4 regions of the Paenibacillus sp. JT31N17 genome follow, and region 1 is predicted to be linked to each of the others. Evidence: riboswitches for the same ligand, from Rfam matches in the RefSeq annotation. Region 1 holds a riboswitch; each other region holds the start of a gene.

The links. A riboswitch is a leader RNA that binds a small molecule or an ion and turns the genes downstream of it on or off. The one in region 1 is predicted to bind cyclic di-AMP.
Region 2: it holds a riboswitch for cyclic di-AMP, as region 1 does, so the genes downstream of both, AC0YOB_RS13995 (hypothetical protein) here and AC0YOB_RS30880 (hypothetical protein) in region 1, are expected to answer to the same signal.
Region 3: it holds a riboswitch for cyclic di-AMP, as region 1 does, so the genes downstream of both, AC0YOB_RS36480 (3D domain-containing protein) here and AC0YOB_RS30880 (hypothetical protein) in region 1, are expected to answer to the same signal.
Region 4: it holds a riboswitch for cyclic di-AMP, as region 1 does, so the genes downstream of both, AC0YOB_RS33000 (C40 family peptidase) here and AC0YOB_RS30880 (hypothetical protein) in region 1, are expected to answer to the same signal.

What each region holds. Positions count from the first base shown of each region.
Region 1 is NZ_JBWDNP010000015.1:62,298-70,301, reverse strand. Features, by position in the region: gene kdpB (potassium-transporting ATPase subunit KdpB) at 1-838, opposite strand, end outside; gene kdpA (potassium-transporting ATPase subunit KdpA) at 860-2,539, opposite strand; gene kdpF (K(+)-transporting ATPase subunit F) at 2,580-2,657, opposite strand; gene AC0YOB_RS30880 (hypothetical protein) at 2,778-3,188, opposite strand; cyclic di-AMP (ydaO/yuaA leader) riboswitch at 3,306-3,490, opposite strand; cyclic di-AMP (ydaO/yuaA leader) riboswitch at 3,583-3,780, opposite strand; cyclic di-AMP (ydaO/yuaA leader) riboswitch at 4,180-4,344, shown strand; gene AC0YOB_RS30875 (hypothetical protein) at 4,352-4,780, shown strand; gene AC0YOB_RS30870 (chromate transporter) at 5,037-5,567, opposite strand; gene AC0YOB_RS30865 (chromate transporter) at 5,601-6,236, opposite strand; gene AC0YOB_RS30860 (ROK family protein) at 6,526-7,728, shown strand; gene AC0YOB_RS30855 (sulfatase) at 7,874-8,004, opposite strand, start outside.
Region 2 is NZ_JBWDNP010000003.1:468,608-476,611, forward strand. Features, by position in the region: gene AC0YOB_RS13965 (ABC transporter permease) at 1-630, shown strand, start outside; gene AC0YOB_RS13970 (ABC transporter ATP-binding protein) at 640-1,443, shown strand; gene AC0YOB_RS13975 (TatD family hydrolase) at 1,440-2,255, shown strand; gene AC0YOB_RS13980 (WGxxGxxG family protein) at 2,369-2,698, shown strand; gene AC0YOB_RS13985 (hypothetical protein) at 2,807-4,153, opposite strand; gene AC0YOB_RS13990 (hypothetical protein) at 4,331-4,690, opposite strand; gene AC0YOB_RS13995 (hypothetical protein) at 4,713-5,177, opposite strand; cyclic di-AMP (ydaO/yuaA leader) riboswitch at 5,293-5,456, opposite strand; gene AC0YOB_RS14000 (sensor histidine kinase) at 5,800-7,101, opposite strand; gene AC0YOB_RS14005 (hypothetical protein) at 7,439-7,732, shown strand; gene AC0YOB_RS14010 (hypothetical protein) at 7,683-8,004, shown strand, end outside.
Region 3 is NZ_JBWDNP010000025.1:8,536-16,539, reverse strand. Features, by position in the region: gene veg (biofilm formation stimulator Veg) at 1-272, opposite strand, end outside; gene yabG (sporulation peptidase YabG) at 423-1,304, opposite strand; gene rsmA (16S rRNA (adenine(1518)-N(6)/adenine(1519)-N(6))-dimethyltransferase RsmA) at 1,378-2,271, opposite strand; gene rnmV (ribonuclease M5) at 2,272-2,844, opposite strand; gene AC0YOB_RS36480 (3D domain-containing protein) at 2,975-4,123, opposite strand; cyclic di-AMP (ydaO/yuaA leader) riboswitch at 4,363-4,565, opposite strand; gene AC0YOB_RS36475 (TatD family hydrolase) at 4,738-5,517, opposite strand; gene AC0YOB_RS36470 (HD domain-containing protein) at 5,537-6,847, opposite strand; gene AC0YOB_RS36465 (AbrB/MazE/SpoVT family DNA-binding domain-containing protein) at 7,122-7,376, shown strand; gene rsmI (16S rRNA (cytidine(1402)-2'-O)-methyltransferase) at 7,520-8,004, opposite strand, start outside.
Region 4 is NZ_JBWDNP010000018.1:53,619-61,622, reverse strand. Features, by position in the region: gene AC0YOB_RS33005 (DEAD/DEAH box helicase) at 1-4,435, opposite strand, end outside; gene AC0YOB_RS33000 (C40 family peptidase) at 4,739-5,239, opposite strand; cyclic di-AMP (ydaO/yuaA leader) riboswitch at 5,245-5,398, opposite strand; gene AC0YOB_RS32995 (hypothetical protein) at 5,797-6,612, opposite strand; gene AC0YOB_RS32990 (M1 family metallopeptidase) at 6,678-8,004, opposite strand, start outside.

The DNA.
Region 1 (8,004 bases):
TGACCCTGTCCATGCCGGCGATGCCGATCGCCGACAGCAGTCCCCCGATTGTCGTCGGTATGAGACAGACAAGCAAAGCGATGAGAACCGGAATTTCCAGATCGACATCCACGTAGGAAGCAATCGGTCCAAGCGTTACGACGACAATCAGAAAAATAAGCGTCAAGCTGATCAGCAGCGTATTCAAGGCAATTTCATTCGGCGTTTTCTGCCGCTTCGCCCCTTCGACGAGCGCGATCATCCGGTCGATGAACGTCTCGCCGGGATCGCTTGTGATCCGGGCCTTGATGCGGTCGCTGACAACCCTTGTTCCACCGGTGACGGAATTGAAGTCGCCGCCGGCCTCCTTGATGACGGGCGCGGATTCGCCTGTAATCGCGGATTCGTCGACAGATGCAAGACCCTCGATGACTTCGCCGTCACCGGGAATCATCTCCCCCTGCGAGACAATGACGATATCCCCTTTGCGAAGCTCGGTGGAAGGAACGACTTTGATGCCGCCGCCTACGACCTTGTTGGCCATAATTTCCTGCTTCGTTTTCTTGAGCGAATCCGCCTGCGCCTTGCCCCGGCCCTCAGCCAAAGCCTCTGCGAAGTTGGCGAACAGCACCGTGAACAGCAGGATGACAAACACGGTCAAATTGAAGCCGATGCGGTCCCTTGAGTCGAAGTATCCCGGGAATATCGTCATCAGCAGCACGATGACGGTGCCGACTTCAACGACAAACATGACAGGATTCTTGATCATGGCTGCGGGATTCAGCTTGATTATGCTGGCTTTTAGCGCCTGGGCGACAAGATCGCCAGAAAACATGCTTTTTTTACGATTTCCATTCATTCTCGGCTCACCCCATTTCCTTTAACGAATTGTCAAATACTCGGCGATCGGGCCCATAACGATGACTGGCAGGAAGGTCAGCGCGCCAATCAGAATGACAGTCCCGATCAATAAGAATGTGAACAGCGCATTGTCCGTACGGAACGTACCGATCGTCTCCGGCACCCATTGCTTGCGGGTCAGCGACCCGGCAACGGCCAGCAGCGCAATCATCGAAATATACCTTCCGAAGAACATGACAAGGCCCGTGGTAATATTCCAGAACGGCGTATTATCGGCGAGTCCCTCAAATCCGGAGCCGTTGTTAGCCGCGGACGAGGTGTATTCATACAGCACCTGCGAGATGCCGTGGAAGCCAGGATTCGTAATGGCCCCTTTTCCCAGATCGGTCAGGAAGGCAATGGCCGTCGGTGCAAGAATGATAAACGGATGCGCCAGAATAGCGATCGCGATCAGCTTCATCTCCCGCGGTTCAATCTTCCTGCCGAGAAACTCGGGCGTTCGCCCGACCATCAGACCGCAGATGAATACGGCAAGAATGGCATACATCAGCATATTGACCAGCCCTACGCCTTTACCGCCGAATACGACGTTAAGCATCATCTCTGCAAGCGGTACAAGACCGCCTATCGGCGTGAGCGTATCGTGCATGTTATTGACCGATCCCGTTGTCGCCGCCGTCGTAACCGCTGTGAACAGGGACGACTGGGCAATCCCGAAGCGTACTTCTTTACCTTCCATGCTGCCCTGCGAAGCATCAATGCCAAGCCCGTTCATGACAGGGTTCCCGCTTTTCTCAGCCGAATAGACGACAGAGAGGAATACAAGGAACAGGATCATCATGGCCGAGAAAATAACCCAGCCCTGCTTGCGGCTTTTTGCGAACCTGCCGTACATGAAAGGCAGCGCCGCAGCCAGCACCCACATCGACAAAATCTCGATGACATTCGTAAGTGGTCTCGGGTTCTCGAACGGATGCGCCGAGTTGACGCCGAAGAACCCGCCTCCGTTGGTGCCCAGATGCTTGATCGATTCCAATGAAGCTACAGGTCCGATTGCGATCTGCTGCGTCGCGCCTTCCAGAGTCGTTACGGACAAGGTGGGATCAAGCGTCTGCGGCACCTGCAGGCCGACCAGCACCAGGGTGACGATAATCGCCAGCGGGAAAAAGACCCGCGTGTGCGCTTTGACGAAGTCCTCGAAGAAGTTGCCTACCGTTTTGCCTTTGCTTGTGATTCCCCTCACGAATGCGACTGCAACCGAGAAGCCGGTCGCCGCCGACGTGAACATCATCATCATGATGACCGCCATTTGCGTGAAATACGACAGGCCGCTTTCACCGCTGTAATGCTGCAGGTTCGTATTGGTCATGAAGCTGATTATCGTATTCAGGATGAGCGTGGGCTCCATATCGCCGATTCCGTTCGGATTTAGCGGCAGCCCGCTTTGCACCCGCAGCAGCACATAGCTGATGGCTACGAATATGAAGTTGATGGTAACGAAGCTGATGGCGTACTTCTTCCAGCTCATCCCTGCCCTGTTCTTCAGCCCCATGATCATATAAATCACTTTCTCCACCGGACCGAACACCTTGTCTGTGCGGTTAGGTTCATTCGAGAATACATGATACAAATAATTCCCGAGCGGTTTGGCGATCAGCATCAGAACGCCGATCACAATAATAATTTGCAATATGTCCATAGCCGTTCCTCCTTGGGGCTTAATCGACTCTCAAGCTCATTTAAAATTTCTCCGGATGAAGCAGGGCATACACCAGGTAGATCAGCAGCGCGCCTGTAAAAATCAAAACCAGCGTCATAAGCGTTCTCCCTCCGTCTCATCGATCGATTTGTCGCACCAGACCAAGAATCCGGCGATAACAAGGAAAGAGGCGATCAAAGTCAAAATCATCCATACATCCAACATAACAGCACTCCCTTTATGGTTGATCATTCAGGCGGCTGAGCAAGAACCCGACATCTCCGGATTGCGTGCGCACAATATAGGCAGCGCCGAGCTTTTTATAAATAACCTCGGGATGCCATACCGTCGTAATAACGGTAATCTCCTGGCAGGACCAGTTGGCCATGAGCTGCAGATACTGACAGCTGAGCGGCAGGCTCGACTCAAAAATATAAACGCGTCCGATCGAAAATAGGGGAGCCGCTCCCGCTTTGCTGCGGGTCGTGTTCACACGTATAATTTCATTAACGCCCATTTCCCGCAGCAGCTTTTCTTCCCTCCTATTATTCGTGAGGGCAACCACAGGCTGCTGTTTGTAGAGCAGCAGCCGTACGAATTTTCTCCCTGCCTCAGTCGATGCAGCCACCAATATGGGCCGTTGTTCCATACGTTTCTCCTCCAAATTCAAGGGAAGAAGGCAACAAAAAAGAAGCCTTAGGAAAAGAGTAACCTTTACCTGCGGCTTCTTTGACCATGACAAACGTCCTGATCGCTCGCGATAAGTGTTGCCTCTCCCGGTACGCTTACGAGGTTAGCTGTCGGATTCGGGCATGAGAGTAGCCCTACGCCCGGCATTTTGGAATGCCGGATGATTCACCCCGTGACCGTCGCTTTCGTCCCGATGGACAAGGACGGTCGTTGGTTCCCCCGTTACTGCAGCTGCTGCGCAATATTCAGCGAATGAAACAAATTCAAGATTTATACAAAAATCTATACAACAAAAAACCGCAGAGGCACGTGACGCTCTGCGGTCGAATTTAATCGATCACTTCGTTCACCATTCCTCTCTCCACCTGCGCTTACGAGGTTAGCTGTCGGATTCGGGCGGTGAGAGTCGCCCTACATTGCATGAGTTTCATGACACTCCTGCAACGATTCACCCCTGCGCTGTACGATCCGACTCTCACATCGGATACCAACAACGCTTCTATGGTTCCCCCGCTTTCCACCCGAAGGCGGAAACTCAGCGATCAAAAAAATGGATATATGCTGTTGAGCACGATATGAATCATACTCCCAGCCGTACGGCGTGTAAAGCATGTCCAGAACAGCTATGGGCACAAATAACGCCGCTGGACATATTTTCAAGCGCTTTCAGAGGATCAATGCTTCTTTATGCTCTGTATATCGCGGTATTTCGCTGTTTTTCTTTATCTCCGCTTAAAATGAAACCAGGCCCTTCGGGAGCATATATGAAGAATGGAGCAGCGTATTAGCAACATGAAGAGGGAACGAGTAATTGCGCAAAATGACTGGTTTTAGCCGCTTATTTTCACTTTAAATGAAAAATATGGCGTTATGAAGTGTTTATCAGGCTGCGGATCGTTTTACAGAAGAAAAGGAACGGAATATGATAAATGGCAAGCCTGATTACGGCTATCATTTATTCGCTGAGTGCTTCCAAAGGAAGCAGCGGGGGAACCATGTGAGCGTCTGGGACTTCTGGCGTTCAAGGGGTGAATCCGGATGCCTAACGGCTCTGGCAGGGCGGCTCTCTCGTCCGAATCCGACAGCTAACCTCGTAAGCGAAAAAAGGGAGAGAATTTAAAGATGTCTGTTCAAACCGTTGACCCACTGCCCAAAGCTGACCCGCTGCCTGAACCGGAACTCCGCCTGCAGATTGTTCAAGTCAAAAGGATGGAGCTGTTTATTGTGGCCCTCAATGAAAACAAAATGACCCGTTATCAGGTCATCCTGTTTCTGACCACAAACGCCGGACAAGCATGGAGCGATATGGTGCTGGAAAATTGGCAAAAGCCCGCGGACTGGATTACATGGTCCAACCGTTTCCGGGACATTCTGGATTCCAGGGAGCCTCATAATCTCGGTTGGTTACTGCAGCATTATCATGAAGATACCATTCAAAGTGTACTGGTCTCCTCAGCTCTGGAGCAGTTGAAAAGCAATCCCGGTCATAATCAGTCAGCGATAAAAACCGTATTGTTTGACCGTGCATCTTCTTATATTAGTTTGTTCTAGCATTCAAACCTCTTTTTATATTGTAGGGAAGCCCGGAGAGTTTCTGTGCTCTTCGGGCTTATTTTGTATGCTCTAAAGTCAGATCCGGAGGTGTGGATCGTGCTGCTTGTCGATCAAGCCATCCAGAATAACGTGTACAAAAACACATAATTATGGCGTACAGCAGCATAATAAATCGTATTAATAACTCCCGTGCGGATAAAATCAAAAAAAAGCATCGTCCGCCCTAACAAGCAGCAGCGATACTTTAATTGAATTAGAACAATATAATCCCGGCGGCTCCGGCAGCCATGATGACCATAATGGGATGGAGTTTGTATTTCAGCAGGAGGTATAAGCATCCGGCGCAGATCAGGAGCGTGCAGACCGTTACCCAGGTGAAGCCCGTCTCGCCGTCCGGAAACCCGAAATGGATGGCGGCGAATACTATCAATCCCGTAATGACGGGCCGTAATCCGTAAAATGAGGATTTTACCCATTGATTATGCTGCAGCCGGAAGAAAAAAGCCGCCATCAGCACAACCACGGTGAGAGACGGAAGCACCATCCCCAAAGTGGAGGCGGCGGCTCCCAGAATGCCTGCTGATTTGTAGCCGATCAAGGTGGCCGCGTTGGTAGCAATCGGACCAGGCGCCATGCCCGCCAGCGACACAGCCTGCTGAAAATCGCCGCCCGTCATCCACTGATGAGCCGATACCTCGAACTGAATCATGGGGATCACCGCGTAACCGCCGCCGAAGGAAACCAGACCTATTTTCAAAAATGTGATAAACAGCCCCCAAATCATTCCTTCATCCCTCCCTTCTAAACCATGCCGCTCTTAGATGTAATATTCAAGGTAAACCGGCTCCGGCTTCTGAGCTTCCGAGGACGTTTTCTCCGTATTCGTCTTAAGCCCCATCAATCTCTTCACCTGTATAAGCACAATCCCTCCCAGCAGTCCGCAAACAATGATATACAAGGGATTGATATTCGCAAACAGAAACATAAGTGCGGCAATCGATACGAATGCCGTCGCAGCGTCAAAAACGGATGTTTTGAGCATTCTGTAGGCGGCCATGAGGATGAGCGCGACGACGGCGCCATGTATCCCCTTCAAAGCCGCCTCGACCTTCGGATTATCGTTAAAATATAAATAGAACAGGCTGAGTACAATAACGATCAAAAAAGTAGGGAACGTCACGCCCATAACGGCCGCAACCGCTCCCGGGAAGCCGGCCTTCCGAAAGCCCACGAAAGCCGCCGCGTTGACGCCGACCCCGCCCGGAGCAGAACCGGCAAGGGATATCATATCGGTCATGTCCGCCTTGCCGATCCACTTCTTCCTTCCGACAATCTCACGCTCAATGACCGGCATCATGGCATAACCGCCACCGAAAGTCGATGGTCCAATCCGAAAAAATACCCAAAACAGCTGTAGGAGGATTCCCAGTCGTTCTTTCCAAGCCTGCGCCATTGTTTTACCCTCTTTCAATCACTTTTCTCTATTTTATCACATTTATTTCATTTTGGATTTATCTAATCGGTAAATGGGTTATAAATTCATTTTATAGCTAATTAAAGGTTTATTTAATAGGTATTTCTTAGCTTCAATTTGTCCAATTCCGATTATTCACCTTCATTTAATTCAATATGGGTTAAAGTTAGGCGGGCGAATTGGGCTGCGATAGCGGAAGGCATTCTATTCGGGTATAATCAGAATTATATATTTACGATTATAATACTTGTGTAAGTAGGGATTAACGATGAAGAACAAACCCGAGAGAGCTGTTCCTTCGCATAAAAAGCTTATTTACACCGAGGTGGCCGAGCAGGGGACCGTTTCCAAGGCGGATTTATTAACGTCGAGCAAGCTTACAAGCAGCACGTTAACACGTTTATTGGATGATATGGTGGCGGAAGGGCTGATTCAGGAAACCGGACGGGGTCCCTCCAATGGCGGAAGGCGGCCCATTCTTTATCAGATCAGACCGGATTACGGCTATATTTTCGGGCTGGATATTTCCAGGATCTCCTCGACACTCGGCTTATTCGACATGCAGATGAACCCGAAGTCGCTCGTCCGCTGGCGGATGGATGAGGCCATGACACCGGAGAGAACGGTCGAATACGTGGCCCGTCTCATGCAGGATATCATGAGGGATCACCAGATCGGGCCCAATCAAATCCTTGGCATGGGCATCGGGGCTGTCGGGCCCCTGGACCGGACTAACGGCATGATTCTAAGCCCGCTTTATTTTCCGGCCAGAGGCTGGACCCAGGTTCCGATCTGCCGGATGTTCGAACAGGCAGCCGGGATCAGGAGCACGCTTGAGAACGGGGCGAATATGGCCCTGGTTGGCGAGCAGTGGTCGATGCGCCGTGAGAACTTCCAGCATGCTCTTTATATCCACGCCGGCGTGAGCCTGCGTTCGGCTATGATGTCTTATGGCCGGATCGTCCATGGAACAGTCGATATGGAAGGATCGATCGGGCAAATGATTATTCAAACGGACGGGCCCAGACTTCATTCTTCAGGAAATTATGGGGCTCTTGAAGCATTGGCCTCCGTGCAGGCTCTGGAGAAGCAAGCCAGAGCCCGGGCGAAAATGGGCGATGATGCGCTCCTCCAGCAATACCGGATCACACCTGAACAGCTAAACTTCGATATCCTGGTGCAGGCCTTGTCATCCGACAACCCTTCCGTCCGGGAAATGTTCCACCAATCCGCCGTTTATTTTGGCGTGGGACTTGCCAATCTGATTAATATTTTTCTTCCGGAGCAGGTCATCCTGGGCGGAGCGCTGATTAATTCCAACCCCATGTATTATCAGACCGCGACGGAGATTGCCAGGCAAAACACGTATAATTATCCAGCGTATGAGCCACGGTTCTCGAAAGGCCAGCTGAAGGAGGATGCGGTTGTTACCGGGGCCGCCCTGATCGTAAGAAACAGTATGGAGCTGTAAGGATCAGTAAGCAAAACGAAAGGCCCCAAGAATAGTTCCCCGGGCCTTTCAGCATTTTTTTAAATGGGCTGTCCGGTTAGTCCGGCAAGCAATTCTTTTCCATGATGGCTTTTGAGCACTTTCCCCGGCCGCCAGCCCAGCTCCTTTATGTTGTTCCTCCAGTTTCTGCGTCCTGCCGTCTTCTCCGCTCTTTCTCCCGGATTACTTCCTCTGCTGTAACGATTCCGTCCAATGGTATCCCTAACCGTTCAAACTGCTCAGGCGGTGCGTCATTGT
Region 2 (8,004 bases), on a different contig from region 1:
ACGGAGGCGCCGCGTCTGTTTCATCATACGCTGTCAACGCTGGGCGTAACTCTGCTCGGCTTTACGGCAGGAACGGCGGCGGGCTTCATGCTCGCCGCTTTGCTGCATCTTATACCGGGAGCCAAAGCCGGTTTCTACCCGCTGCTCGTTCTGACCCAGAATGTGCCCGTTATCGCACTGGGATCGCTACTGGTGGTATGGTTTGGCTTTGGCATACTCCCACGGCTCATACTGATCATGCTCGTCTGTTTCTTTCCCGTTGTTGTAGCCATGCTTACGGGACTTACGCAAAGCGATCCCAAGCTGGTCGACTATATGAAGATGATCGGTGCGTCCAAGAGCCAGCTGTTCTGGCGCCTGGAGCTTCCCAACGCCGTATCCTATCTGTTCTCGGGCCTGAAAATCGCCGCTTCCTACAGCGTGATCAGCGCAATCTACGCCGAATCGATTGGCGGAAGCGAGGGACTGGGCAACTTTATGCTGGTGTCCCAACGGGGCTGGCAAACGGCTAATGTATTTTCCGCTATCGCGATCATTGTCGTTCTGAGTCTCATTCTGTTTGGAATTATCAGTTTGGCTGAGCAAATACTGGTGCGCGGAAGCAGGCGCAAACCCGAGAAAGGAGCGTGACATTACCTAATGACCCGGAATGCGCTTGAGCTGAAGGCCGTATCCAAGCGATTTAATGAAGGAAACTCTTCCAAGCTTGTATTGTCCGATGTGACCTTTCATGTGAAGGAAGGTGAATTCGTCTCGTTAATTGGACCATCCGGCAGCGGGAAAACGACTCTTTTTCAAATTATTGGCGGACTTGAGCGGCCTTCTTCAGGAGAGATCCGGATTGACGGCCGAATCAGTCTCGGCGAGCGGGGCAGAATCGCTTATATGCCGCAGCAGGCTGCATTGCTGCCTTGGCTGACCGTAACGGGCAATATTGAGCTTGCTTTATCCATAGCGGGCATCCCCCGCAGAGAAGGTCGGACCCTGGCAAAGGATTGGCTGGAACGCGTCGGTCTAAGCGGATTGGCTGACTCATATCCTCATGTCCTCTCCGGAGGCATGCAGCAGCGCGTTTCGTTCCTGCGTGCTTTGCTTTCCCCTCAGCCCCTGATGTGTCTGGATGAGCCTTTCGGTGCTCTGGATGCGCTGACCAGATTGCAAATGCAAACCTGGCTCCTGTCCCTGTGGGAGGAACACCGCCGGTCTGTCCTGTTTGTCACTCACAGTATTGAAGAGGCGCTCCTGCTCTCGGACCGCATCATTGTGCTGTCGGCTTCTCCGGCCGTCGTTCTCCGGGAAGTTGCGGTTCCTTTCCCGCGCCCGCGCAGCGGGGAGCAGCTGTGGAATGAACCGGTATTCAATGCCATGAAGCTGGAAATTTATGAGCTTCTCAAGCCGGATGGAACGTTTGAGAGCAAGCGCAAGGAGGAGGCTATGCATTGAAAGGGAATACCGGCTTGAACGAAGGCTTGTATATCGATGCGCATGTGCATGTGGATTTATATGCGCCGGAGGAACGGGAGAGTTTGCTGAATGGAGCTTTCCACAACGGAATTGCCGCAGTCGTTGCCGTATCCATGCATCTGGATTCCTGCAAAATAAACCGGGAAATTGCCGCAAGGCATCCGGGAAGAGTGATTCCGGCTTATGGCTTTCATCCCGAGCAGCTTCTTCCTGGCGAGGGTCAGCTGCAGGAGCTTGTACAATGGATCAGAGAGCGCCATCTGGCCGATGAGGTTTTTGCAATCGGGGAGGTTGGGCTGCCTTATTATTCGCGTATGGAAGCCCGTGAAGCGGGATTGGACTTTGATGAGAGTCCTTATCTGCTGGCGCTTGATCAATTTGCCGTTCTGGCTGCCGAACTGGACCGTCCGGTCGTTCTGCACGCGGTCTACGAGGATGGAGACAAAGCCTGCGATATTCTGGAGAAGCACGGCGTCCGGCGAGCGCATTTCCATTGGTTCAAAGGCTCCGAAGCCACTTTGGAGCGGATGCGTGCAGCCGGCTACTTTCTGTCGGTAACACCGGATGTGCTTTATGAAGAAGAAATCCGGCAGATGGTGAGCGCTTATCCCATTGAACTGATGATGACGGAAACGGACGGTCCCTGGCCGTTCGAAGGTCCTTTCACCGGGCAAATCACCAAGCCGGCCATGGTACGGGACGTGGCTATGGCAATCGCCTCCCTGAAAGATTTACCTGTCGGTGAGGCAGCTTCCATATTGCTTCATAATGCACGGGATTTCTATAGCTAATCCAACGGAGCGGATAAGTTTGGATTAAATTTTTGCATAAAAGCATCGCCAAGAGGAGAAAACAAGAGGGAACACAATCATGTATCCCAAATGGAGGTCTTCTCTTGAAAAAGATGATCGCAAGCCTGTTCGTATGTGCGGTACTTTCTGTTATGCTGCTGGTGCCAGCTTTTGCTGCTCATGACATGAACCGCTCCAACATGAACAACAGCACAACGTATCCCGGTACAAACCTGGGGACGGACAATGGAATGGTTGACAGAACCAGCAATACCGCAGGTGTTGGCACAAACCCTAGAATGAATACGTATGGGACAACTACAGCCAACAACATAAGAGCCAATGCAGCCGATGACAACAATGATATGGACTGGGGCTGGCTTGGTTTGCTTGGACTTCTCGGTTTGGTAGGCTTACGCGGCCGCAGTAAAGAGCGGACATAAGCTTTAACTTTGCCGAAGACGGATAAACCCGATAAAGGGGCAGCTTATGCTTCTTTATCGGGTTTATTGCGTTTTATAACGGCCCACCGCTCATAACAAGCGTCAACCTCAAATGATAAACATCGCGACGAGCGTCGTCACGGCAAGTCCGAGCAGCACCGGCTTCAAATTGCGGCGGGCCAGCTCGAAGGGATCAACTCCGCAGATGGCGGCTGCCGGAATAAGCGCCCAGGGGATGAGGGTTCCGCCGCCGACCCAGATTGCGGCAACCTGACCGAGAGCCGTCAACGTAGCCGCTCCGGTTCCGATTGCGGATGCGAATAATTGGGCGATCGAACCAGCCAATGATAGTCCGGAGAAGCCGGAGCCGTCCAGCCCCGTAATCGCGCCGGTCACGGTAAGCGTTACGGCACCAATTGCCTGATTAAGCGGCACATGGTTGGCAAGCGCGACCCCGAGGTCATTTACGATGCCGTGAGAGCCCTCCGGCAGCACATTGCCGAACATTTCCGTGAAAGCGGCGTCTCCCAGATAGAAGAATGCCGCGATCGGAATGACTGGACCGAACACCTTGAAGCCGAATTGGAAACCTTCGATCAAATAAGCTGTGGTTTCCTCCAGACCCCGGTTCCGGTGAGCAAGCATCGTGACCCCGATCAGGATCAACACGGCAGTGCCGCCTACAAGCGCCGTGGCGTCCCCGCCCTGCAGATTCAGAATGAACATGGCTGCCACGTCGATAGCGAAAAGCACGGGAATCAGCACGGCAAGCAGCTGCTTTTGTTTGTGAGGCAGGGTGATGCGCCCTTCGCTCTGGTTCGCCGTGTGCCCGCTGATTGTCCCTGATACAAGGCCGTCTCTCCACGTTCCCTTCTTCATATCCCGCCGCATCATCCAGAATGCCGTTACCGTTGTGACGAGACCCATGACGATTACAAGGGGAATGCTCGCCTCCATTACTTCCGAGACCGGCAGCCCGGCTGCATCTGCAGTCAGCTTCGGAGCGCCTTGAATAATATAATCTCCGGAAAGCGCAATCCCGTGCCCGAACAGGTTCATGGCCATGGCCGCGCCGAGCGCCGGCAGCCCCACTCTTACGGCAACCGGCAGCAGAACAGCGCCGATAAGCGCAACGCCGGGAGAAGGCCAGAAAAACCAGGACGTAATCATCATAATCAAACCGATGCCCCAATAGGCGAGAGCGGGCGTCCTTAAGAACCGCGTAAGTGGAGCTACCATTACCTCATTGACGCCGGTTTTAATCAAGATTCGGCTCATGGCGACGATGATGGAAATAATAAAAATCGTGCCGATCAGCTCTTTTGTTGCATAGATAAAGCTGTTGAAAATACCGCTGACTGATCCGCTGAGGCTTTCTGTTGCCAGCAGACCAAGCGCCAAAATACCAACCACACAAATTAAGGTCGTATCCCGCCTTTTGATGAGCAGAGCCATTATGAAGACGATAAAGGCGAGGTAAACCCAATGCAGCGGGACAAGCTGAAATTCCACCTGGAATCACCCTCTCTTGCCTGTAAAAAGTCATACATTGTATGCAGCTTGTGCCATAGGCGTTCGCTGGATATGATGCGGCAAGTTTTTTTTGGTGACGCAAGGTGGTTTTCCAAAGAATCAATCCTGAATATACAGGCTCTCAATATCGCAGCCAAACAGAATCAGCTCCATTTTCTCCCCTTTGTGGGCGCTTATATCCGATTGAATGGAGAGAACGGGGCATTCCGTCAGCTCCGCCAATTTCAATTTCAGCCGGGAATGGAACTGTTCGAGCTCCGGATCATTCAAAGGGTGAAAGGAAATTCCCGCTCCCTCCAGAACTGGAACCGAATCTTCCGCAGCAGGGCCGTATTTGGCCAGGATGACAAGATATTTCCGGATGATTCTGACTTCTATCTCCTCCGGACGAATCTCCGAAATTTCCGCTTCGCATTCCATATAAGCTTTTTCAATTTCGTGATAGAGCTGTTCCAGCATCCGTTCTCATTCCCTTCTCTGATTAGTCCAAAGCATAATAACAGTATGATTGCGATCGATCAAACAGCTCGGCACGGTCCCATTTCTTGTTTTTGCCCGTGTTCAGATGAATGGGATGATCAAGCTTAAATTCAAGCGCAAGCAGTGCAGATTCGGCAAGCTCTCTTCTCTCCTTGCTCCATGAGCCGCATTTCGTCTGGACATGGTAAAGGCATTCGCCAACAGACAAACCCTTCATTTGCAAAAATTCGGATGACCATTGAAGAATATCGAATCGCTGCTGTGCATCCGGAACGGGGCATCCGCTCCAGCCGGATATGCCACTGCTGGTCAAATTGAGCAAAATAATACCGGTTCCGCGAGCCTCAGCTCCCGGCGGTACGGCCTTCGCGACAGTTATGCTGTCATACAGAAACATCTCCATAAAACAAATTTTTTGCTGAAGCCGGACATTCAGACGGGGCAGGGAATCTGATAATACGATCATATTGACCGCTCTCCTTGTTCTTTAACAAATTTAGGCAAAAAAAAGCCCGAAAAGCAGAGAATCTCTACTCCCAGGCTGCTTGGCAGCACATATGGGCTGCGGGCGGATTTGAGTGCGGTTCTCTCTCAATGCGCTTACGAGGTTAGCTGCCGGATTCGGGCTTGAGAGTGCCCGTCCCTGTATTTGCCAAGCAAATAGTAGGATTAACCCCGTGAAACCATAGAATGGTTTCTAATTGGTTCCCCCGTTTCCCTAGCGGGAATTCAGCGTTTTCATACGAGTATGAAGTTGTTGAGAGAAATAATACGCCTTCCACCCTTTAAAGTAAAATTCAATTTTGGCGGGTATTTGCGGGTTTTTGACCCTATTTCGTACATGGAAACGGAATCAATCGATGAAACTGTTCATAATCGCTCTTCTATCTGCGTCAGGATTCAGTTTCCCCAACAAGATGAGCCGGGTGAGCGCGCACTGGAATGGCCGATTGTGTCAGTAAGTGAACAAAAAAAGTGGCCCGCAGCTTTCGCGGACCAAATGAAACTATATCAATGGGGGGTCATGTAACAATATTAACCGCGCCAAATGACATTGAATCAAATCGTTATTCTTCATTTTCATTTATTTATGCCCGGCGTGTCTTCGGCAAATGAATGGAAAAAGTAGCTCCTGCCTGCTGACTTGACACATCAATGCTTCCGCCGTGCTTTTGCATGATCAGGTAGCAATAAGTCAGACCCAGCCCAAAATTATCCTCATGGTGCTTGGTGGAGAAAAACGGCTCGAAAAGCTGCGCGCGGGTCTCCTTGTCAATTCCCCTGCCATTGTTGGAGAAATCAACCAGGAAGTCTTTCTTGCTCTCATGTATTCTTATTGCCAGCATGCCATTGTCCATTTCCACCGCTTCAACAGCATTGCGGATCAGATTGGCGAATACCTCCTGAAGGTGGAGCTTGTCGCAAATCAAATTGCAGGGCAAAGAATAGTCCGTCAGTACGGAAATCCTTTTATGCTCAAGCAAATAACGGTTGGATAGCAGCGCCTGGGCGACAATGTCGGACAAGCTTGCAGGTCCTTCGACAATTTCGATATCTTCTATATGTTTCTTGATGCGTTTCACCATATGCATCATCTGTCTCGTCTCCGCTTGAATAACCGCAATATCCTCGTCCGCCTGTTCATGCAGCCGGTTCTGTACATGCTCTTTCAAACGGCCTGTCAGCATATCAATGTTTGTGATGTGATTTTTCATGGCATGGTTAAGCATGGCCGCCCCCGATGCAATTCCCTTTATCGTCTGATCGTGAAGCTGCTTTTCAAATTTGATTCTTACGCCAAGCACGCCGAACCGGATCGCAGACACAATAAATACGGCAAAAGCGATGACGACGAAATAACTGATATACCGGTAGCTGCCAAACGTATTCACAGCTCTTTCGAAGTGATTGACCACAACAATCATAATGACGGGAGGAACAACAAAACAGACGGTTATGAGACGGTTTCTTCTTTTAAGCGGGTTCTTTTCTTTCAGATAGGCGTAGATAATGAGAAAACATCCGGCCAGATAATAGGGAACCGCCCAGAAGAGCAGGAGGAGAAAATCCATCCGGATATCGGGTCTCATCGGCGTAATAAGCAGCGTCATGATAATCGGTAGCGCAAGCGCGTAGGTGAGTATGTTTTTGACGCGGGGAATCGCGGTTTCGGAATAAACGATCGAGAACATGATGAAGCCGTAAGGGGTGCAGGCCTGGAGGATGAAGAAGAAGAGACTGTGCCATACAGGTGCCTGAGCGACATCCGAAAAACTGCCAAGCCCAGCGAAAAATAGAAATAATACCGCCCATTTGGTCGCTTCGTGTTTGCGGCCGTAGAAATAAATCATGGCTGCGAGTAAAAGATCAATAATGGCCGAATAGATCATATTTTATTTTCCTACCCGTCAATCCACCCTAAGCGGCGGGTTTTCCTTCATGGTAGCATGATTTTCCGAAAATTCCCATTAGAATTCCATAGATCCTGCTGCAGCCATCAGCCGATCAGCACATATTCCGGATGAAATAAATACTCATTTTTTTGAGTACAGACTTGAGTATGGCGGACGGGTAGAATGAAACTCGCAAGTTTACTCTGACAGACTTGTACAGTCCGGAAAATGAAGAGTACATGATGTCCACACATGCCGCGATTAAAGTAGGTGTGTTTGAATACGAAACAGTATGACAAGCGTGACAAGCTTATCACAAGGAGAAAATTTCACGATGAGATATACAAAAGCGGATTTCTTCGCACTCCTGGCTCCTGTCGTTCTCCAGGTCAGGCGGGAAGAATCGCCGCTATTGCCCTCGGTGCGTCTTGCCCAAAGCTGGCTGGAAACGGAAGGAAACCTTAACAGCTGGAACAACCTGGGCGGCTACAAGGTGGGCAGCGGCGCGCCAAACGCTTATTGGACGGGAGAAATGGCAAGCAAAGGAACCTGGGAAATATACGGGGGCAAGGCGGTTAATGTCGTCACTTCATTCAGAGCTTACGATAGCGTCTACAGCTTTTTATAAGGATCAGGATCTGTTGCTTGCCAGAAGCCGCTATGCCCCTGTAAGAGCTGCGACAACACCAGCCGGGCAGTGCTGGGCTTTCTATATGTGCGGGTATGCGACTGATCCCGACTATGCCGCCAAGCTGATCTCCATTATTAAGTTGAATGGACTGATCCAATACGACGAGACCGGGATTGTGGAGGAGGAGGGTGACGAAGAGATGACCAAGGAAGAAAAAGCCGCCTTTGAAGAATTGAAAGCAAAAGTAGCGGAGCTCGCGGGCAGACAAT
Region 3 (8,004 bases), on a different contig from region 1:
TATTGCATATACGTAATGCGAACTTGGCCATCATCGCTATCTACAGTCACTTCAACCGATTCAGTCAAAATATCTGCGTAGCTGTAGGAGACCCGCTTGAACGCATGCTGCTCCTCGTCAAGTTTGACAATGAATACAGAAGGGTAGATTTCTTCCAACACTCCGGTTCGTTCAATGGTCTTTCGTCGACCACCGTTTGCGCGAAGACGTATTTTGGAGCCGACATGGATTTCCAAACTGCGTTTGATCTCCATCAGTGCATTTTTAGCCATTGTCCACTACCACCTCTTTCCTTGTCCATTATAACTAAAAAGAGGTGGTTTGTCAAAAAATTATAATTATAACAGTGTGGTAAACAAATTGTCAATAATGAAAAGTCTAATTTTGGGCTGGATGCATAATATATTTTGCGAAATGGAATATTATACAGTTGGCTTGATACCCGTCAATGTTTTGGGCTTGGGAAGTCCGACGCGGTATTTTCCTAACGTTTCAATCCCCCCCACGCCATCGATCCCGCTGATCGTGCCATGAATCACATCGGCAAGATTGACCGTCTCCCTGATGGACGTATAGCTCGCTTTGATGGCAACATAAACAGGATCCAGGGCGTGAATAAGGATCCGGCCTGGTGAGCTTGCAAAATTGGCACCGGACTGCAGCAGAGCCTCGTAATGGGACTGGCAGGCGCCGGCAACGATAATCAAGCCGTCACGGCTTTTCTCGTACTCCCGCGCAATGCGCACCGCGTTGCAGAAGTTCTGGGAGTTTTTGTAGCTGTTGATGCTCATCAGCTCATGCTGCGGCGTATTTTTGAAAACCCCGTCATGGCCGGTAATCACAATAACATCCGGCTTAAGCTGCGGCAGCAGACGCTGTACCAGCTCAGGCATCTGCGACTCATGCACATGCAGGCCATGTGCAGGAACCTTCATCTGCGTGTACAGCTGCATGCTTTTCTTCATGTAATTGCCGTCTCCATCAAGATGGAGCACTTTGCCGGGCACTTCAAAGTAGGGCTGGGTTTCGTTTGTCGCCCTCCTCAGCTCGCTTGCATTATGAATGACCAGCTTCTCCCGCTGCTCCTTCATGCGCCGCATCGATTCATTTACCTTAACGCGAACCTCTTTGGCCGCACCGGTGGATTCCGGGTGGGAAACAACCGTCAAGTCGCGAATCGGAGCGTCTGCAAGCAGCCGGTAGTCCGTACCCTTCAGTATCGCTATTTCTGAGTCTAGAATGGCAACGCGAAAAAGGACGTCCCCGCCATACGATTTGCGGACGACCAGGTCCCCTTGCTTCATGGGCAAATCACCTCTTCGTCTATCCTATGGGCCAGCAACGTCAATGGTGCGTTTTTAAGCCGTCCGAAGATCTCTAGCTTGGCAGTCCGGCTTCCAGCAAAGCGTGGCTAAGGCGGGCAAACTCATCCAGCGACAGCGTCTCGCCGCGGCGTGCAGGAGCAATGCCGCAGCCCTCCAGAAGAGGTCCCAGAAGCTCCCTGTTCTCTTTGCCCACCATAGCTGTCAGGTTATTATAGATTGTCTTGCGCCGCTGTGCGAAACTGCCCTGGACAGTACGGAAGAAGTGGGCTTCATCCTTCACATCAACAGGGGGCTGCTTGCGCACCGTCAGCTTGATAACTGCGGAATCCACATTGGGCTGCGGGATGAATACCGTATGCGGCACGATGCAGACAAGCTCCGGCTCGCAATAATACTGAACCGCCACACTGAGACTGCCGTACTCTTTGCCGCCAGGCTTTGCAGCCATCCGCTCCGCCACTTCCTTCTGAATCATAACCACAATATGCTCCAGAGGCAGCTTTTCCTCGAGCAGCTTCATAAGAATCGGCGTTGTCACATAATAGGGCAGATTTGCCACTACGCTGACTCCGCTTAACCCCGCAAAATGCTTCTCAATAAGCTCACCCAGGTTCAGCTTCAGCACATCTCCATGCACAACATGAACATTAGAGCGATCAGCGAGCACATCCCTTAGAATCGGAATAAGCCTGTTGTCGATTTCCACAGCGGCAACGCGCCCGGCTTGCTCGGCAAGCTGTTGGGTCAAGGCTCCGATGCCCGGCCCGATCTCCAGAGCTCCTTTTGTTTCGTCCAGCCCTGCTGCCGATACGATTTTTTGCAATATATTTTGATCAATCAGAAAATTTTGTCCGAGACTTTTTCTGAAGGAAAATCCGTATTTGGCAATGATGTCGCGTGTGCGTCTTGGCGAAGCTACATCCTCATGCACGTTTGGACCGCTCATTCATGACTTGCCCCTTTCGCTGCTCTCTTGCTCCATCGCTGTCAATGCCAGCTCAAATTCCTCGCGCGTAATTCGGAACATGGAGCAACGCTTAAAAAACTGCTTGCCGTTGGCATAGCCGATGCCGAGCAAATTGCCCATTTTCAGACGCCTCTCCGAAGCATTCGCATGCACAAGAAGACCTGCCCGCATAAGATCGTCCCAGGTGATCTCGGGCTGGCTTGTCCCTTCGCCGCTGCCCGCTTCCGTACGCACATTGGCGAGGGCTCTTCGAATCGCTTCGGGCGAGGCGTTCTCGACGCCGATATCCCCCTTGTAGCTTGCGTCCTCCTGGGGTAGAAAAGCATGCTTGCAGCCGGGCACGCGCTGCGCAACAATTTTACGGATGCGCTCCCCTGCATGATCCGGATCTGTAAATATAATAACTCCGCGGCGCTGCTGTGCGAGCTCCACCCTGCGCAAAACATCCGCGCCGATGGCTGAACCGCCTGTCTCGATCGTTTCCGCTTCAACTGCCCGCTTGATGGCCACGGTATCGTCTTTGCCCTCAACTACGATTATTTCCTTAATCATGCCGTCCATCCATTCCCTTCAGACAAACATACAAAAGAAGAGGCAATCGCCTCTCCTTATAATGGCATATTTATGTTTAAAATACGATATGAATGAGGTAAACCCTTATTAAAGGAGTTAAGTCCCAAGGTTAAATTGCCTCCGGCTTATTCGGCCCGAGCACATAAACCGTGTATCCTCGTTTGAGACCAAACTTCTCAGCATAAGACTCACTTTCAAAATAAACATCGATTTTTTTGCCTTTGATGGCACTGCCCGTATCTTCCGCTCTGCGGAAACCGATACCCTCAATGTAGACCCACCAGCCGATAGGAATAACCTTCGGGTCAACCGCGATAGTTCTGCCCTCTTGAACCGTCGCACCTGATGCCGTTATCCCATATTGCGGATGACTTTTTGACTTGCCCGTTGATGAAACGCCCGCAGCATATGCAGTCAGCGTTACATTCTTCAATATCTGTTTAGGCTTCAGCTTGTCGCCCCGCTTGGTCGTTACTGTAGAAGAGCCCGCCTTCGCTGAGAGCGTAACTACATTCGTTTCCGGCTTCTTGGTACCCACCGCCACCACTTTATCGACCGACTCCGCTTTCGTCAGCTTGGTAACCATAGTCTGGGACACAAGCACCCCGTCCGCATATACGTTCTCAAACTGTTTGACTACTTTGCCTTCATTGCCGTTCTGAACAAGCTTCTGTTTGCCCTGCTCAAGCTTGGGGTCTTCCTTCTTCACGACCGAAAAGGGAACCGTATAAGCCTTCTCCGAAATTTTCTTCTCGATCCGTGTGACCGTGACACTCATGTTGGACTTTACTCTGTCCTCCATGGCAGGCCAAACCTTATCTTGATTGCGTATCAGTATGTCCGCTTGATCGATCACTGCCTTAACCGTTCTTTCTGTCGTGTACAACGTTCTTACCTTGCCGTCTGCCTTCACATGGACCGGTACCGCTTGGTCAATGACGATGCGGTCGCCGTCCTTTATTCCCCCGTTAAGAGGTAAGGACACCTTGTCATACTGCCCTATCGTGATGGCTTGTTCATCCAGTAGGCGTTGAAGGACCCATTGTTTTGTCGAAACAATGGTTTCTTGTCCGTTCACTACTACGGAGACGTGCTTGTCAGCCGTTCCGTACAACAACACCAGAAACATGAAAGTCATAGCGATTGAGATCAGAGCGCTCAGTAATATTAAACGCACGTTCTCATGCTTCCATCGCAATGCGAAAGACATGCTGGATGATCGTTTACCATGGGTATCCTTAAGCTGGAGTGCGCCCACTTCTTCGGTCCTCCTTCATAGCCCCGCCGCCTAGTTACATGATTGCCTTTGACGGTTCTATTGTTTTTGTTGGCGTGATTGCACGCCACTCCTCATTCCAACCTCGACCTCCATGGTAAACCCTATGTCGTCTTTTTACGCAATATTCAAAATAAAAGAAGCCGACGACGACAGAGGATCTGTTTCGTGGCTTCCCAGATGACGACGGGACATGGATTAAATGCACGAGGTTGATCTCTCTTATAACACTATTACGCTGGCGAGGTTAGCTGTCGGATTCGGGCGAGAGAGTCGCCCTATTCATGGCTGGCATGTCTACCACATGCTTCCATAAAATTCACCCCAAGAAGAATTCAACATTTACTGCCCTTCGTCCGATACGAAGTGTATCAATGTTTGGTTCCCCCGCTCTCCGACTTCGGAGATTAAGCGATATTTTGGAAAAGGAATGCAAGTTTTGAAGCTCTGAGATGAATGATACCGCCTTTTGCTGCTCATTGTAAAGAAGAGATTAATCGCGATTTTAACGAATTTTAAGGAAAATCACGTGAAAAACTGCCAATTTACTGACTCAAAATTAGTTTTTTCACTCGAAATGTCTTGATTGCTACCTCTTATAGCCCTTTTTCTTTAAAAGCAAAACAATTCTGAGCATTCTCTGTCGTAATTTTTGAGATTTCTTCTACAGATTTCCCTCTAATTTCGGCAACCGTTTCTGCTACAAGACGGACAAAAGCGGACTCGTTTCGTTTCCCCCGGTAGGGGTGGGGAGCTAAATAAGGAGCATCGGTCTCGATCAAAATACGGTCAAGCGGCACCTGTGCCAGCACCTCTTTGGGAACACGCGCGTTCTTGAATGTGAGCGGTCCGCCGAACGAAATATAGAAATTCATGTCGAGGCATTGTTTCGCCGTCTCCCAGCTGCCTGAGAAGCAGTGCATGACCCCGCCCACATCTTTGGCATTCTCCTCTTTCAGTATATGAAGCACGTCCTCATGTGCCTCCCGGTTATGAATTGAAATAGGCATCTTCTTCTGCCGCGCAAGCTGGATCTGCTCCCGGAAAACACGCTGCTGAACGTCCTTCGGAGACGTATCCCAGTGATAATCCAAGCCTATTTCGCCGATCCCCACAACTTTGGGATGATCGCAAAGCGATGCAATCCAGTCCAGGTCTCCGGGCAGCATATGAATGCTTTCAACAGGGTGCCAGCCCACAATCGCATAGATAAAATCATATTGCTCCGCCAGAGCCATTGTCGTGGGAATGGTCTCCCGGTCAAAGCCGATATTTATAATTCTCGAGATCCCGGCAGCACGGGCCCGTTCGATCACTTCCGCGCGGTCCTCGTCGAATTGTTTCGAATCCAGATGGGTATGTGTGTCGATTAACATAAGCAAGTTGATCTCCCTTCTATAATAAGAGCCCGAATCGTTCGCGGATATGAGGCGACAACAGATGGGCCGATTCAAGTAAAGGCTCCTCGGGGTAATACAGATGATATTTGCCCTGATGAATTCCGGTAATCGAGCGGATGATATCCGACTTTCTGGAGATTTCAGACAAGCGGTCATCCTGCCCCAGAAGCAGAATCGGCGGACGTTCATCCTTGTCCATGAAATCATGACCCAGACGGTATACATCATACGGCATATCGTAGGGAAAGTCGATTTCCAGATGATAGTCCGGATTGAGACCGATCGATTGAAATTGTTCACGAATTTCCTGCCAAAGCTTTTCATCGGCATTGTCCATGGTTATGTATTTATATAGTTTTCGGTTCAGGAATCGGGTGCATAATTCTGCCAGCAGAGAATCCTCCTCCTTCAACCACTGCGTAAAGGCTGTTTGAGCCATGGCTTCGTCCAGCAGGAGATAGTTCTCCACATCAAGCGTACCTTCCATCAGATGCCGGAGCGGTTCGATCATCCATGAGAAAGCATACCCGCCCCCATAAAGCTCGCGTGCTCTGCGAAATATTTGTCGAAGTATAATTTCGGAGCTCCGGGTGACCGGGTGAAAATAAACCTGCCAATACATTTGGTAGCGGGACATCAGATAATCCTCAACGGCATGCATTCCGCTCTCTTTTACAACAATTCGTCCCTGATACGGCCTTAGAACGCGAAGAATGCGTTCCAGATCGAAGGTTCCGTAATTGACGCCTGTATAGTATGCATCGCGCAGCAGGTAATCCATACGGTCCGCGTCCATCTGGCTGGATATGAGGCTGACCACAATCGGCTGATTATACGTTTTGCAGATTACAGCCGCCACCCTTTCCGGCAGGGAGGGGTCGCAGTCGCGGAGGACCTGGTTAATTTCAGTATTTTCCAGTAAAATACGGCATGTCCATTCCTCATGATCAGTATCAAACACCTGCTCAATTGAATGCGAGAAGGGACCATGACCCACATCGTGCAGCAAGGCGGCGCATAACGTCACAAGCCTCTCTTCCCTGGGCCAATCCGTATAACCCCCCCGTTCAAATTGAGAAATGATTTTTCTGGTTATTTCATAAACGCCCAGTGAGTGCGAGAAGCGGCTGTGCTCCGCCCCGTGAAAGGTCAAATAAGATGTACCGAGCTGACGAATTCGCCGCAGACGCTGAAATTCCCTCGTATTAATGAGATTCCATATCGTCTCATCCTGCACATAAATATATTTATGAACCGGATCTTTAAATACTTTCTCCTCGGCTAGCGAATGATGTCTAGGATTCATCTTTTTCCCCTCCGATGTTCAATTATTCGACATAATTTCTTTTTAATGTGTCGAATTGTGTCGTAAACGCATTACCAAATAGTCAGTATCGTTGTATGATTTATGTAAGGCTATACACCCTATCCTTATGGATAAAACGGAGAAAAACGGCGTATTTGCAAGCAGAATCAAGGTTGACTATTATGGGAAACGTTGGTATTATAAAAACAAGAATTAATAGAACTTTGTCGAAAAATGACGAAATAAGTATTTTGAGAGGAGCACGGGATAGATTATGATGAAATCAACAGGTATTGTGCGTAAAGTGGATGAGCTCGGACGTGTTGTAATCCCCATTGAACTGCGCCGTACGCTTGGCATCGGTGAAAAAGATGCCCTGGAGATTTATGTGGACGGCGAACGCATTATGCTGAAAAAATACGAGCCCGCTTGTATCTTCTGTGGTAATGCCGAGAATGTCACTTACTTCAAGGGAAAAATTGTATGTAACGCTTGTTTATCCGAAATGCCAACTCCTGTAACAAAATAAGAGACAAAACCGGAATCATGCGTTATAATATAATTAATCAACTTACATTTGTTAATTCTAACCTTTTTAATACTCCTTGCCTTCCTGAGTTTGCTTATCAGGAAGGTCCTTTTTTTTTTATGGCCCCAAGATAGAAAAGGCATTCACTTTCGCATGATTTCATTATATACGTCGCGTTTTGCCAACCCTCGATCAACCGCGGTCAGCTTGATAGCCTCTTTCCGATCCAGATTCTGCGCTTCATAACGACTTACATGCTCCTCCAGATTCAGCTCCGTCCACCAAGGCTTGTCATCCCCCTCCAGATCTTTCGCTGCCGATGCATCGGCTCCGGCAACGACCAGGCAGTACTCGCCAAGCGGCGGATGTTCACTGAGCCAAGCCAGACATTCTGATATTGTCCCTCTCGCCGCCTCCTCAAATCGTTTCGTGAGCTCCCGCACCATAGCTACGTCACGGTCGCCCCATTGCTCCAGCATAGCCGTGAGGGTTTTGGCCACCCGATGAGGCGATTCATAGCAGATGATAGTCGCATCCTGTTTCCTCAGCTGCTGCAGCCACTCCTGCAGTGCTTTGCGCTCGCGCGGGGGGAATCCTGTAAACAGGAATCTGTCTGTAGGCAGGCCGG
Region 4 (8,004 bases), on a different contig from region 1:
CCCGGTATAGCACCATATAGTTGCCCCTCTTGCGGGAAAAGCTTGCCCCCTGGACGGCAGGCCAATCTGCGGCCAAACCAAAAGGATTGGCGGGATCGACGGCGGCGAGCACCGTGATGGAATCGCCACTACGGGCCGATACCGGCTCACGTACGGAAGCGATCTGCTCCCGTCTGGCAAACTGCAGATTAGGCACGCCCTCGACAAGAAGGCCGCGCGTTACCACGCCCCAATGCTCCAGCTGCCGCAGCACGGGCAGCAGCTCATCCCAGCTGAACGGCGAGAGATGCGAGACTAATTCCTTGGATATAATGCCGTAGCTGTCCAGTAAATGCTGTGTCCAGTACAAGGCAGGCTCAGCCCCGGCTTCAACCGCCGACGGATTCTGGGCAGCTTCGGGCTGCCCGCGGCCGGGCTCCGCGCTGTCATGATCGTGCAGGGAGCCAACCCAATACCAGCGCCCAAGGCCTGATCCGGTCTTGGCATGCTGTTTGCCCTTGGCGATCAGCTGCAGGCGCAGCGGCGCGAACTGGTCGTTCGAGACGCGGCCCTCCCACACCAGATCGATCAGGTCGGCCAGCAGCTCGGAAGGCGGCTTGCCATAGTCGCGGCTCAGCTTGGTGAGGAAGCTTGCCCCGCTATTTTGAAGCAGAGCGAGCAGCTTCGGGTTGCCGGACTGCTCAGCCGGCGGCTGCTTCACATAAGGCGTATAAAGCGGCTTTGCATCAGCGAGGAAAAAGGCGATTTTACCTTCCTTCTCGCCCTCATCCTTGCGCCCCAGCCACAGGACTTCACCGGATGCGCAGAGCAGATCCAGATCCTCCTTGCGGTAGCCCGTGATCCGGGCAGGGAAAATAATCGATTCCCAGTGCGATGCCGGCAGATAAAATCCCTGCAGCCGCTCAATAATAGTCCGCAGGCCGTCAATGCCGCTGAGCTGCGTCCCGGGCAAAGCATGCTGCAGCATCGACATATGCGCGCACCAGCGAATCGGATCGACGGGCTCCGCCTGCTTGCGAGCCTGCTCCATGGTCAGCCGGATCAGCCGTTTAGCCACGCTCCGGCTCGTCCAGATCCGCTCGTCCCTGTCAGCGGCGAAGGGGGCCTGCTCGATAAGATCCAGCCGGATCAGCGCCAGAACAACATGCTCGGCGTCCGCTGCAGTGAGGGCCGGATACCGCCCGCGGAGCTCCTCCTCGGTGAAGGAGAGCCGGTGCTGGGCGAACCGCCCGGCAACGAAGGCAATCGAGCCGTCCGTCCCGGGAAAGCTCTCGTACATATCATTCTCGTCCGTACAGATATAACGGACTTCCCCGCCGAACGTCATGGTCATCACGCTGCCCGATTGCTGCAGAACGTTAAGCCAATCCGAACAATCCCCGGCGTCGCCCGCAATTGCTGCGATTTCCCCGAAAGAAAGATCCCCCCGCCATTTGAGCAGCGTATACAGCTCGCTTGAGGAAGAGGGGATGAGATCTCCGCTTTCCAGCCGCTTGGCCTCATCGCCGGCAATCAGCGGATCGATGGCCCGGCGCACGGCCTCCTCGCCGAACAGCTCACCTGCAAGCGTCCTGCTGACGCTCATCAGCTGCAGCTGCGTAGCTTCGCTTAAGCCGTCGCCTTCATAGATTTGCGCATTCACGTATTCCCACAGAAACTGTGCGGCAAAAGGCGACGGGGTATTCGTTTCCTGCACCACGATATCCATGTATCCCGTCGAGATGTCTGTGAGCAGCCGCTTCAGGCCGTTGATATCCAGATACAGATGAAGGCATTCCCGCATCGCTTCCTGCAAATAAGGAAAATGCTCCGCATACGGCAGGGATTGCTTCAGCAGCTCTTCGCTGCGAAGGCGCTTCTGCCACATGGGCGTCCGGGTAAAGCTGCGCGAGAGCAGCAGGGACGTCTCGGCTATACGCCGGAAGGCGATGGCCAGCAGCGGCGATCCGGCGATCGCTTCGGTCATGAGCGGCTCGATACTCTCCGGCGTGATATGCCACAATGTCTTCAGCCAGGAGGCATCCCATTCCGGCAGCACCAGCTCGATTCCGTTGTCTTTTGCATTGCCGTACATCTTGTAAGGAAGCAGCCGCTTGAATTGATGTTCAATGGCAAGCAGCCAGGTCCGGTTGATCCGGCGGCCGAACGGATTGTGGATAATAACCCGCGTCTGGTTCATCAGATCGCGGTAATGCTCAATGACGATCCTGCGGTCAGTCGGCAGAGCCAGCGCCCGGTGCTGGGATTTGGCAAATCCGATGAGCTCTGCCGCAGCATTTGCATCGAGTCCGTACTCCGTATCCAGCCAGTGGATGGCCGCGATTTCCGATTCATCCGGCGGGGGCTGATCCGTCCCGCCCCCGCCTGAATTCCCCGGCAAAGAAGCGGGCTGCACGCCGGTGTCCTCTTCGCCCCAATGCATGCGGGCCTCCAGCTCGCCCATGAATTGTCCCAGCTTTACGCCGAGCTCATAGCTCCGTCCCCCGGATTCCGCACGCCAGAAGGGAATTTCACTGAAGCGGTTCGGCGCTTCCCTTACATAAACCCGGTCGTTCTGGATGGAGCTGATCATCCATGAGGACGTGCCGAGCTGAAACACATCTCCAACACGGCTCTCGTGGATATATTCCTCGTCCAGCTCGCCCAGATGGACGCGGCTGTCCGCGTGGTGAACCGGATAAGCGGAGCTTTGCGGAATCGTTCCTGCTCCGGTGATTGCGGCCATGGCGGTATTCGCCCGCTTGCTGAGCAGGTCGCGGCTGCGGTCCCAATCCACAAGCGGCTTGGCGAAGGGATAAAAGCCGGTCAGCACCTTCAGCGAAGCCTCCAGACGCCCCATAGGAAACTCGCGGTAGCATTCGCTCCGCGAAATAAGCGCGTGGAGGCGGCCAACCTCCAGATCCTCCGCCGCGACCATCGCTGTAATCTGCTGGGAGAGCACATCAAGCGGTTCCTGCGGCAGTACGATCTCCTCGATATCACGGCGCGTGATATCGCGGCAGAGCACGGCGGATTCCGGCAGCTCGCTGCGGCCGCGGGCCAGGATGAAGCCGCGGCTCACATCGCCCACGGCATGCCCGGCGCGCCCGATCCGCTGAATGCCGGCCGCGGCCTGCTTCGGGGAATCGATCTGAATGACCAGCTCGACATGTCCGACATCGATGCCGAGCTCCAGTGACGAGGTGGCCACGAGGCAGCGAAGCTCGCCTGCCTTGAGCATGCCCTCGATCGTTAGCCTGCGCTCGCGAGCGAGGCTGCCGTGATGGGCGCGCGCCATCTCGTAGCCGGCGTGCTCATTGAGCCGGAGCACAAGCCGCTCGCACAGCCGGCGGCTGTTGACGAAGATCAGCACAGACCGGGCGTCGTTCATTAACTGGAACACCCGGTCAACGATCGGCAGCCAGACGGCTTCGCGGGTCTTGGCCGGCTTGCTGAGGTCGGGCATCGTAACCCGAACCTCAATGGACTTTGATATTCGGCTCAGGACGATCGTAACAGGCCGCTGACTGTAGCCAAGCGGGTGCGGGCACTGCCCGGTCTCTGCACCTGCTCCGGCAGCGGGCGGCAGGGAGCCGCTATTGTGCACGGAATCCGGTATTGCAGGGTATAGAGAACGCCCGCCCGCCTTGCGCCCGGAGCTTGTATCCGCTTCCTGCGGGCTGACGGCTTCCTCCCGTTCGCCGGCCGCCCCGGGAGCGTCCGCGGCTGGATGACCGGCCGCCGCATCGGCCCGCTGCTCCCAGCCTCCGAGGAAGCGGGCAACGCGTTCAAGCGGCTTTTGTGTCGCCGAGACTCCGATGCGCTGCACCGGCTTCGGGCATAACGCACTCAGCCGCTCCAGCGACAGGGATAAATGAGCTCCCCGCTTGTCTCCAGCCAGCCCGTGGATTTCATCGACAATGACCGTTTCCACCGTCTGCAGCATGCCGCGTCCTTTCTCGGAGGTAAGCAGGAGGTAGAACGATTCAGGGGTGGTAACCAGCACATCCGGCGGATTGCGCACCATTCTGGCGCGCTCGCTTGAGGACGTATCCCCGGTCCGCACGGCTGAGCGTACTCCCGGCCAAGCGAGGGTCTCCGCTCTTTGATGCTCTTCATGGAAACGTTCAATGGCCTCCATAAAGCCGATGATATGGTACTGAATATCATTATTAAGCGCCTTCAAGGGCGTAATATAAAGTGTGCGCACACCTGGCTTCCAGCTGCTGCCCGGGGCCGTGGCGGCGATTTTGCCCACTGCGATCCCGTTCAGGCAGGGCAGCAGCGCCGCAAGTGTTTTACCGGAGCCGGTGGGTGCTGCGATGAGCGTATGATGATTGTCCATAATTGAAGCCCAGGCGTCCAGCTGAATATCGGTCGGCTCGCCGAAGGCCTGCCGGAACCACCCCGCAAGAGTCGGATGAAACACCTGCAGCGCAGGGGAAAGCTCTGCCATCACCTAACAGCTCCTTTCATTCATACATCAAGGTTGGGATTGTGGTTATATTATACCCATTTTCCCTCCGATTGCGAGATTCGCCGGCACCCTTCGCACAACGCCCGGGTCTATCGGGTCCATTTTGACGGCATCCAGCATGCACGGGACTGTTTGAATACCGGAACATACGGGGTATATATAAGTGCCGCTTCTTATTTCATACACCCAAATGAAAAAGCAAAAGCCGCAGCAGCTTGTCCAATCGGACAAGCTGCTGCGGCTATGCATCAGCATTCGTTAGCGAACGCTCATTGACACTGATCAACCAGCGTCTTCGCTGTCAACCAATTCATCAGAAGGTTCGTCAGCGTATTTCTCGAATGTCTCAGGGCTCATTACGCGGCGGGCAGTAACATAGCGTTTAACGTAGTAAGAGTCACTGAGGCTGCTAATGGTAACGCCCTTGCTGGAGGAGGAATGAGCAAACTTGCCGTCTCCAACATAAATGCCGACGTGCGAAATGCCGCGACCATTCGTATTAAAGAATACGAGATCACCAGCAATCAAGTCGTCCTTGACTACTTTCTTGCCCAGCTTGGACTGGGCGGAGGATGAATGCGAGATCGAGACGCCGAGTTTGTCAAACACGTACATCGTAAATCCGGAGCAGTCAAATCCTTTGGTAGTCGTCCCTGCCGTGCGGTAAGGAGTGCCGATCACATCACTGATAACGCCGTCCATTTTGGAGTCTGCTAGTGCGCTCCCAACTTGGAACAAGAGTACCAATGCTAGACCGATGAGTAGTGCAGAAACTTTTTTCAAAAAATGTGACCCCTTCCGGTTGCCTGCGAGGTTAGCTGTGGGGTTCGGTTGAAGGCTCCCTATGATACCCTCTGACATTCGTTGCAGCAAATGTCGGGATCAATTCACCCAAGATGGTTCCCCCGCTTCTCATCCAAGAGAATTCGGCAATTTTTTCATGCTGGCATACTAATTCTGTTTTTTTAGCGAATCTCCTTCCAAATTCACAATTTGTTCACAAATTAGAATTATTAGAGTGAAACTTTTTGACAACTCGTCTCGTTATCTTATTGCAAAAAATGCGAAAGGGCCTTCCGGCATTTGCAGGAGCCTTTTTTTTGTGGTCTAAACTTGAGACTTAAGTCCATACCGGCAGATGAATGCTTCCAATTTCACCCGCATTATCGACAATATCTGACTGCGCCTGTTTCTCTAATTCGCCTTTCAGATGTCATATTTTCAAAACAAAGAGGGACCAACCGCATCAAAACGGCTGATCCCTCTTTAATATTTTTAAGTTCTCACCGGCAACTGAACCGACTTCTGCCTGCTGCCTGTTTCGCTAGTAAGAGCGGTGGTCAGGTCTGCTTGGAATGCCATACTTCATATTGCGAGGCTACTGTCCACACTTTCATAACCGTACGAACCAGATGATAGCTTTGATGCAAAATGAGTGCAATCAATCCGGCCCAGAGCATAGAGGCCGAGGCCATGGTCAGACTGAGCGCCATTCCAATGGCCCACATTAGCAGCGAGATGCCGGCCAGCGGAATAAGATGCCGCACCCCGCCCCAGAATGAGCGAAGCGCGCCGTTTCCGGACACAACGCCGAACTGCATGGCGAGGAAGAGCAGGTGGAGCAGAGCCGCCCACACCAGCCAACCGCCGGCCCAGGGCCCGACCTTGTTGGCGATGTCCGCCAGACTGCCGCTGCTGAGCAGGGCATCAAGCGCTTTGGGCAGCAGCCAAACGCCCGGAGCCAGCGTCAAGGCCGTTTCGATGCCGTAAAGCAGTGCAATCGGCTTCCACGCCGTTCGGATTCCTTTGATAAATCTTGTGCCGTTCTCATCCTGGGCATGATGCAGGGAATGGAACAGCCCGGCGTTCAGGAACGGGGTCAGGAGCATGCGCCCGAGCAGCAGACTTGCGAAGAGCCAGATATAGGGACGAATGAGATCGGTCTTGAGCAGCTGGAACTGCGCCTCCGTCAGGAAAAGCGCCACAGCTCCGTCCGAGGGTGCGCTGTCCGGGTAACGCTTCAGCAGCGGGACCATAATTCCTTCAACCGAACGGTAGAGGAAGAAGCCCCACAGCAGCTCGTACAGGAACAGCATAATAATGATGTAAAAATGCTTCATCGTCAGATGCCAGCCTTGCTTCACATGATGGTTCATGCAAGCCTTCACCTCCTTTTTTCTCCATTTGTTTGGCGGGTACCTGCCGGCTCCAGGCCGCCAGGCTACCAGGCAAGGGAAGTGAAGATCCCCTCCAGCAGCTTGGCGACGCCAATGCTCCAGCGCGTTTGTACCTTCTCCGGAAGCTCGGCTTTCATGAAATTGTTAATATGCTTGTTGTCGAGCACGTTCTCATTCTGTGGATCAATCGCTGCCCAAAGCAAAGGAGAGGAATGCACCAGCTTATATTGAATGTGCATCTGCGCCGCATCCCAAACCTTCGGCAGGGTCGTCCCGTCGGCAAACTGGAAAACAATCGGGACAGGTCCGTAGCTGCCGCCATTCTTGCGGATCAGCACGGTTGACTCATACTTCACAGTGCCGTTTTCCTTCACAGGCTTGACCGCAATCGATTCAACCGAATAGTCGGACATCTGATTGCCGTAGACAAACTGGCTGAAATAATCGTTCCACTTGGTCTTGGTGACCTGCTCCACAACATGCTGGAAATCCGCCGTGGACGGATGCTTGAACTTGTATTTCTGGAAGTACGTCCGCATGATCTTGCTCATGATCTTCGGACCGACCTGTTTCTCGATGCCGAACAGGACGAGCTTGGCCCGCATGTACACATTTTCCGCATAATGATTATGGCTGTGGTAGGACCAGGAAAGCTGCTTGAGCGGTGCGGGATCGGTCATGTAGCTGGCTTCCACAGGAAGATTGGGAGCTACGCCGTATTCGCTCTCCATCACCTTGTCCTCGGAGTAGGAGGTGAAGCCTTCATCCAGCCAGGCTTCTTCGAACTCATTGGATGCGACCATGCCGTACCAATATTGATGGCCGATCTCGTGAACGACGGTGCGCTCCAGATCGTAGCCGGGATTGTCCGTCTCGGCGGCGAACGAAGTGATCAAGGTCGGATATTCCATTCCTCCCGCCCCGTTGCCGCCTTTGGGGGGGACGACGATCGAGAGTGTGGAATAGGGATAAGCCCCGTACCACTGGGAATACTTGGCCAACGCTGATTTGGCGGCATGCATGTAGCGGTCCTTGAACTTGGCATGCAGCGGGTCGAGGTACAGCTTGATGCGGACACCGGGGACATTGTCGGTCGAGAACGGTTCTTCCGCATAGACAAAGTCGGGAGAGGCGCTCCAGCCGAAATCATGAACATCGTCCGCATAGAAGGAGAAGATTTTCCGTTTGTTGTCAGCTGCGGCAGGCTTCGTCTGGAATCCGGTTGCGGCAACCTTGTAGGAGGCGGGCACATTGATTTTTACGCTGTAAATGCCGAAGTCGCTGTAAAATTCAGAATTGCCATGGTACTGATGGGCATCCCAGCCTTCGGTCGTTCTCCCCCTGGTGCCTACCGTCTCATACGCGGCAAGC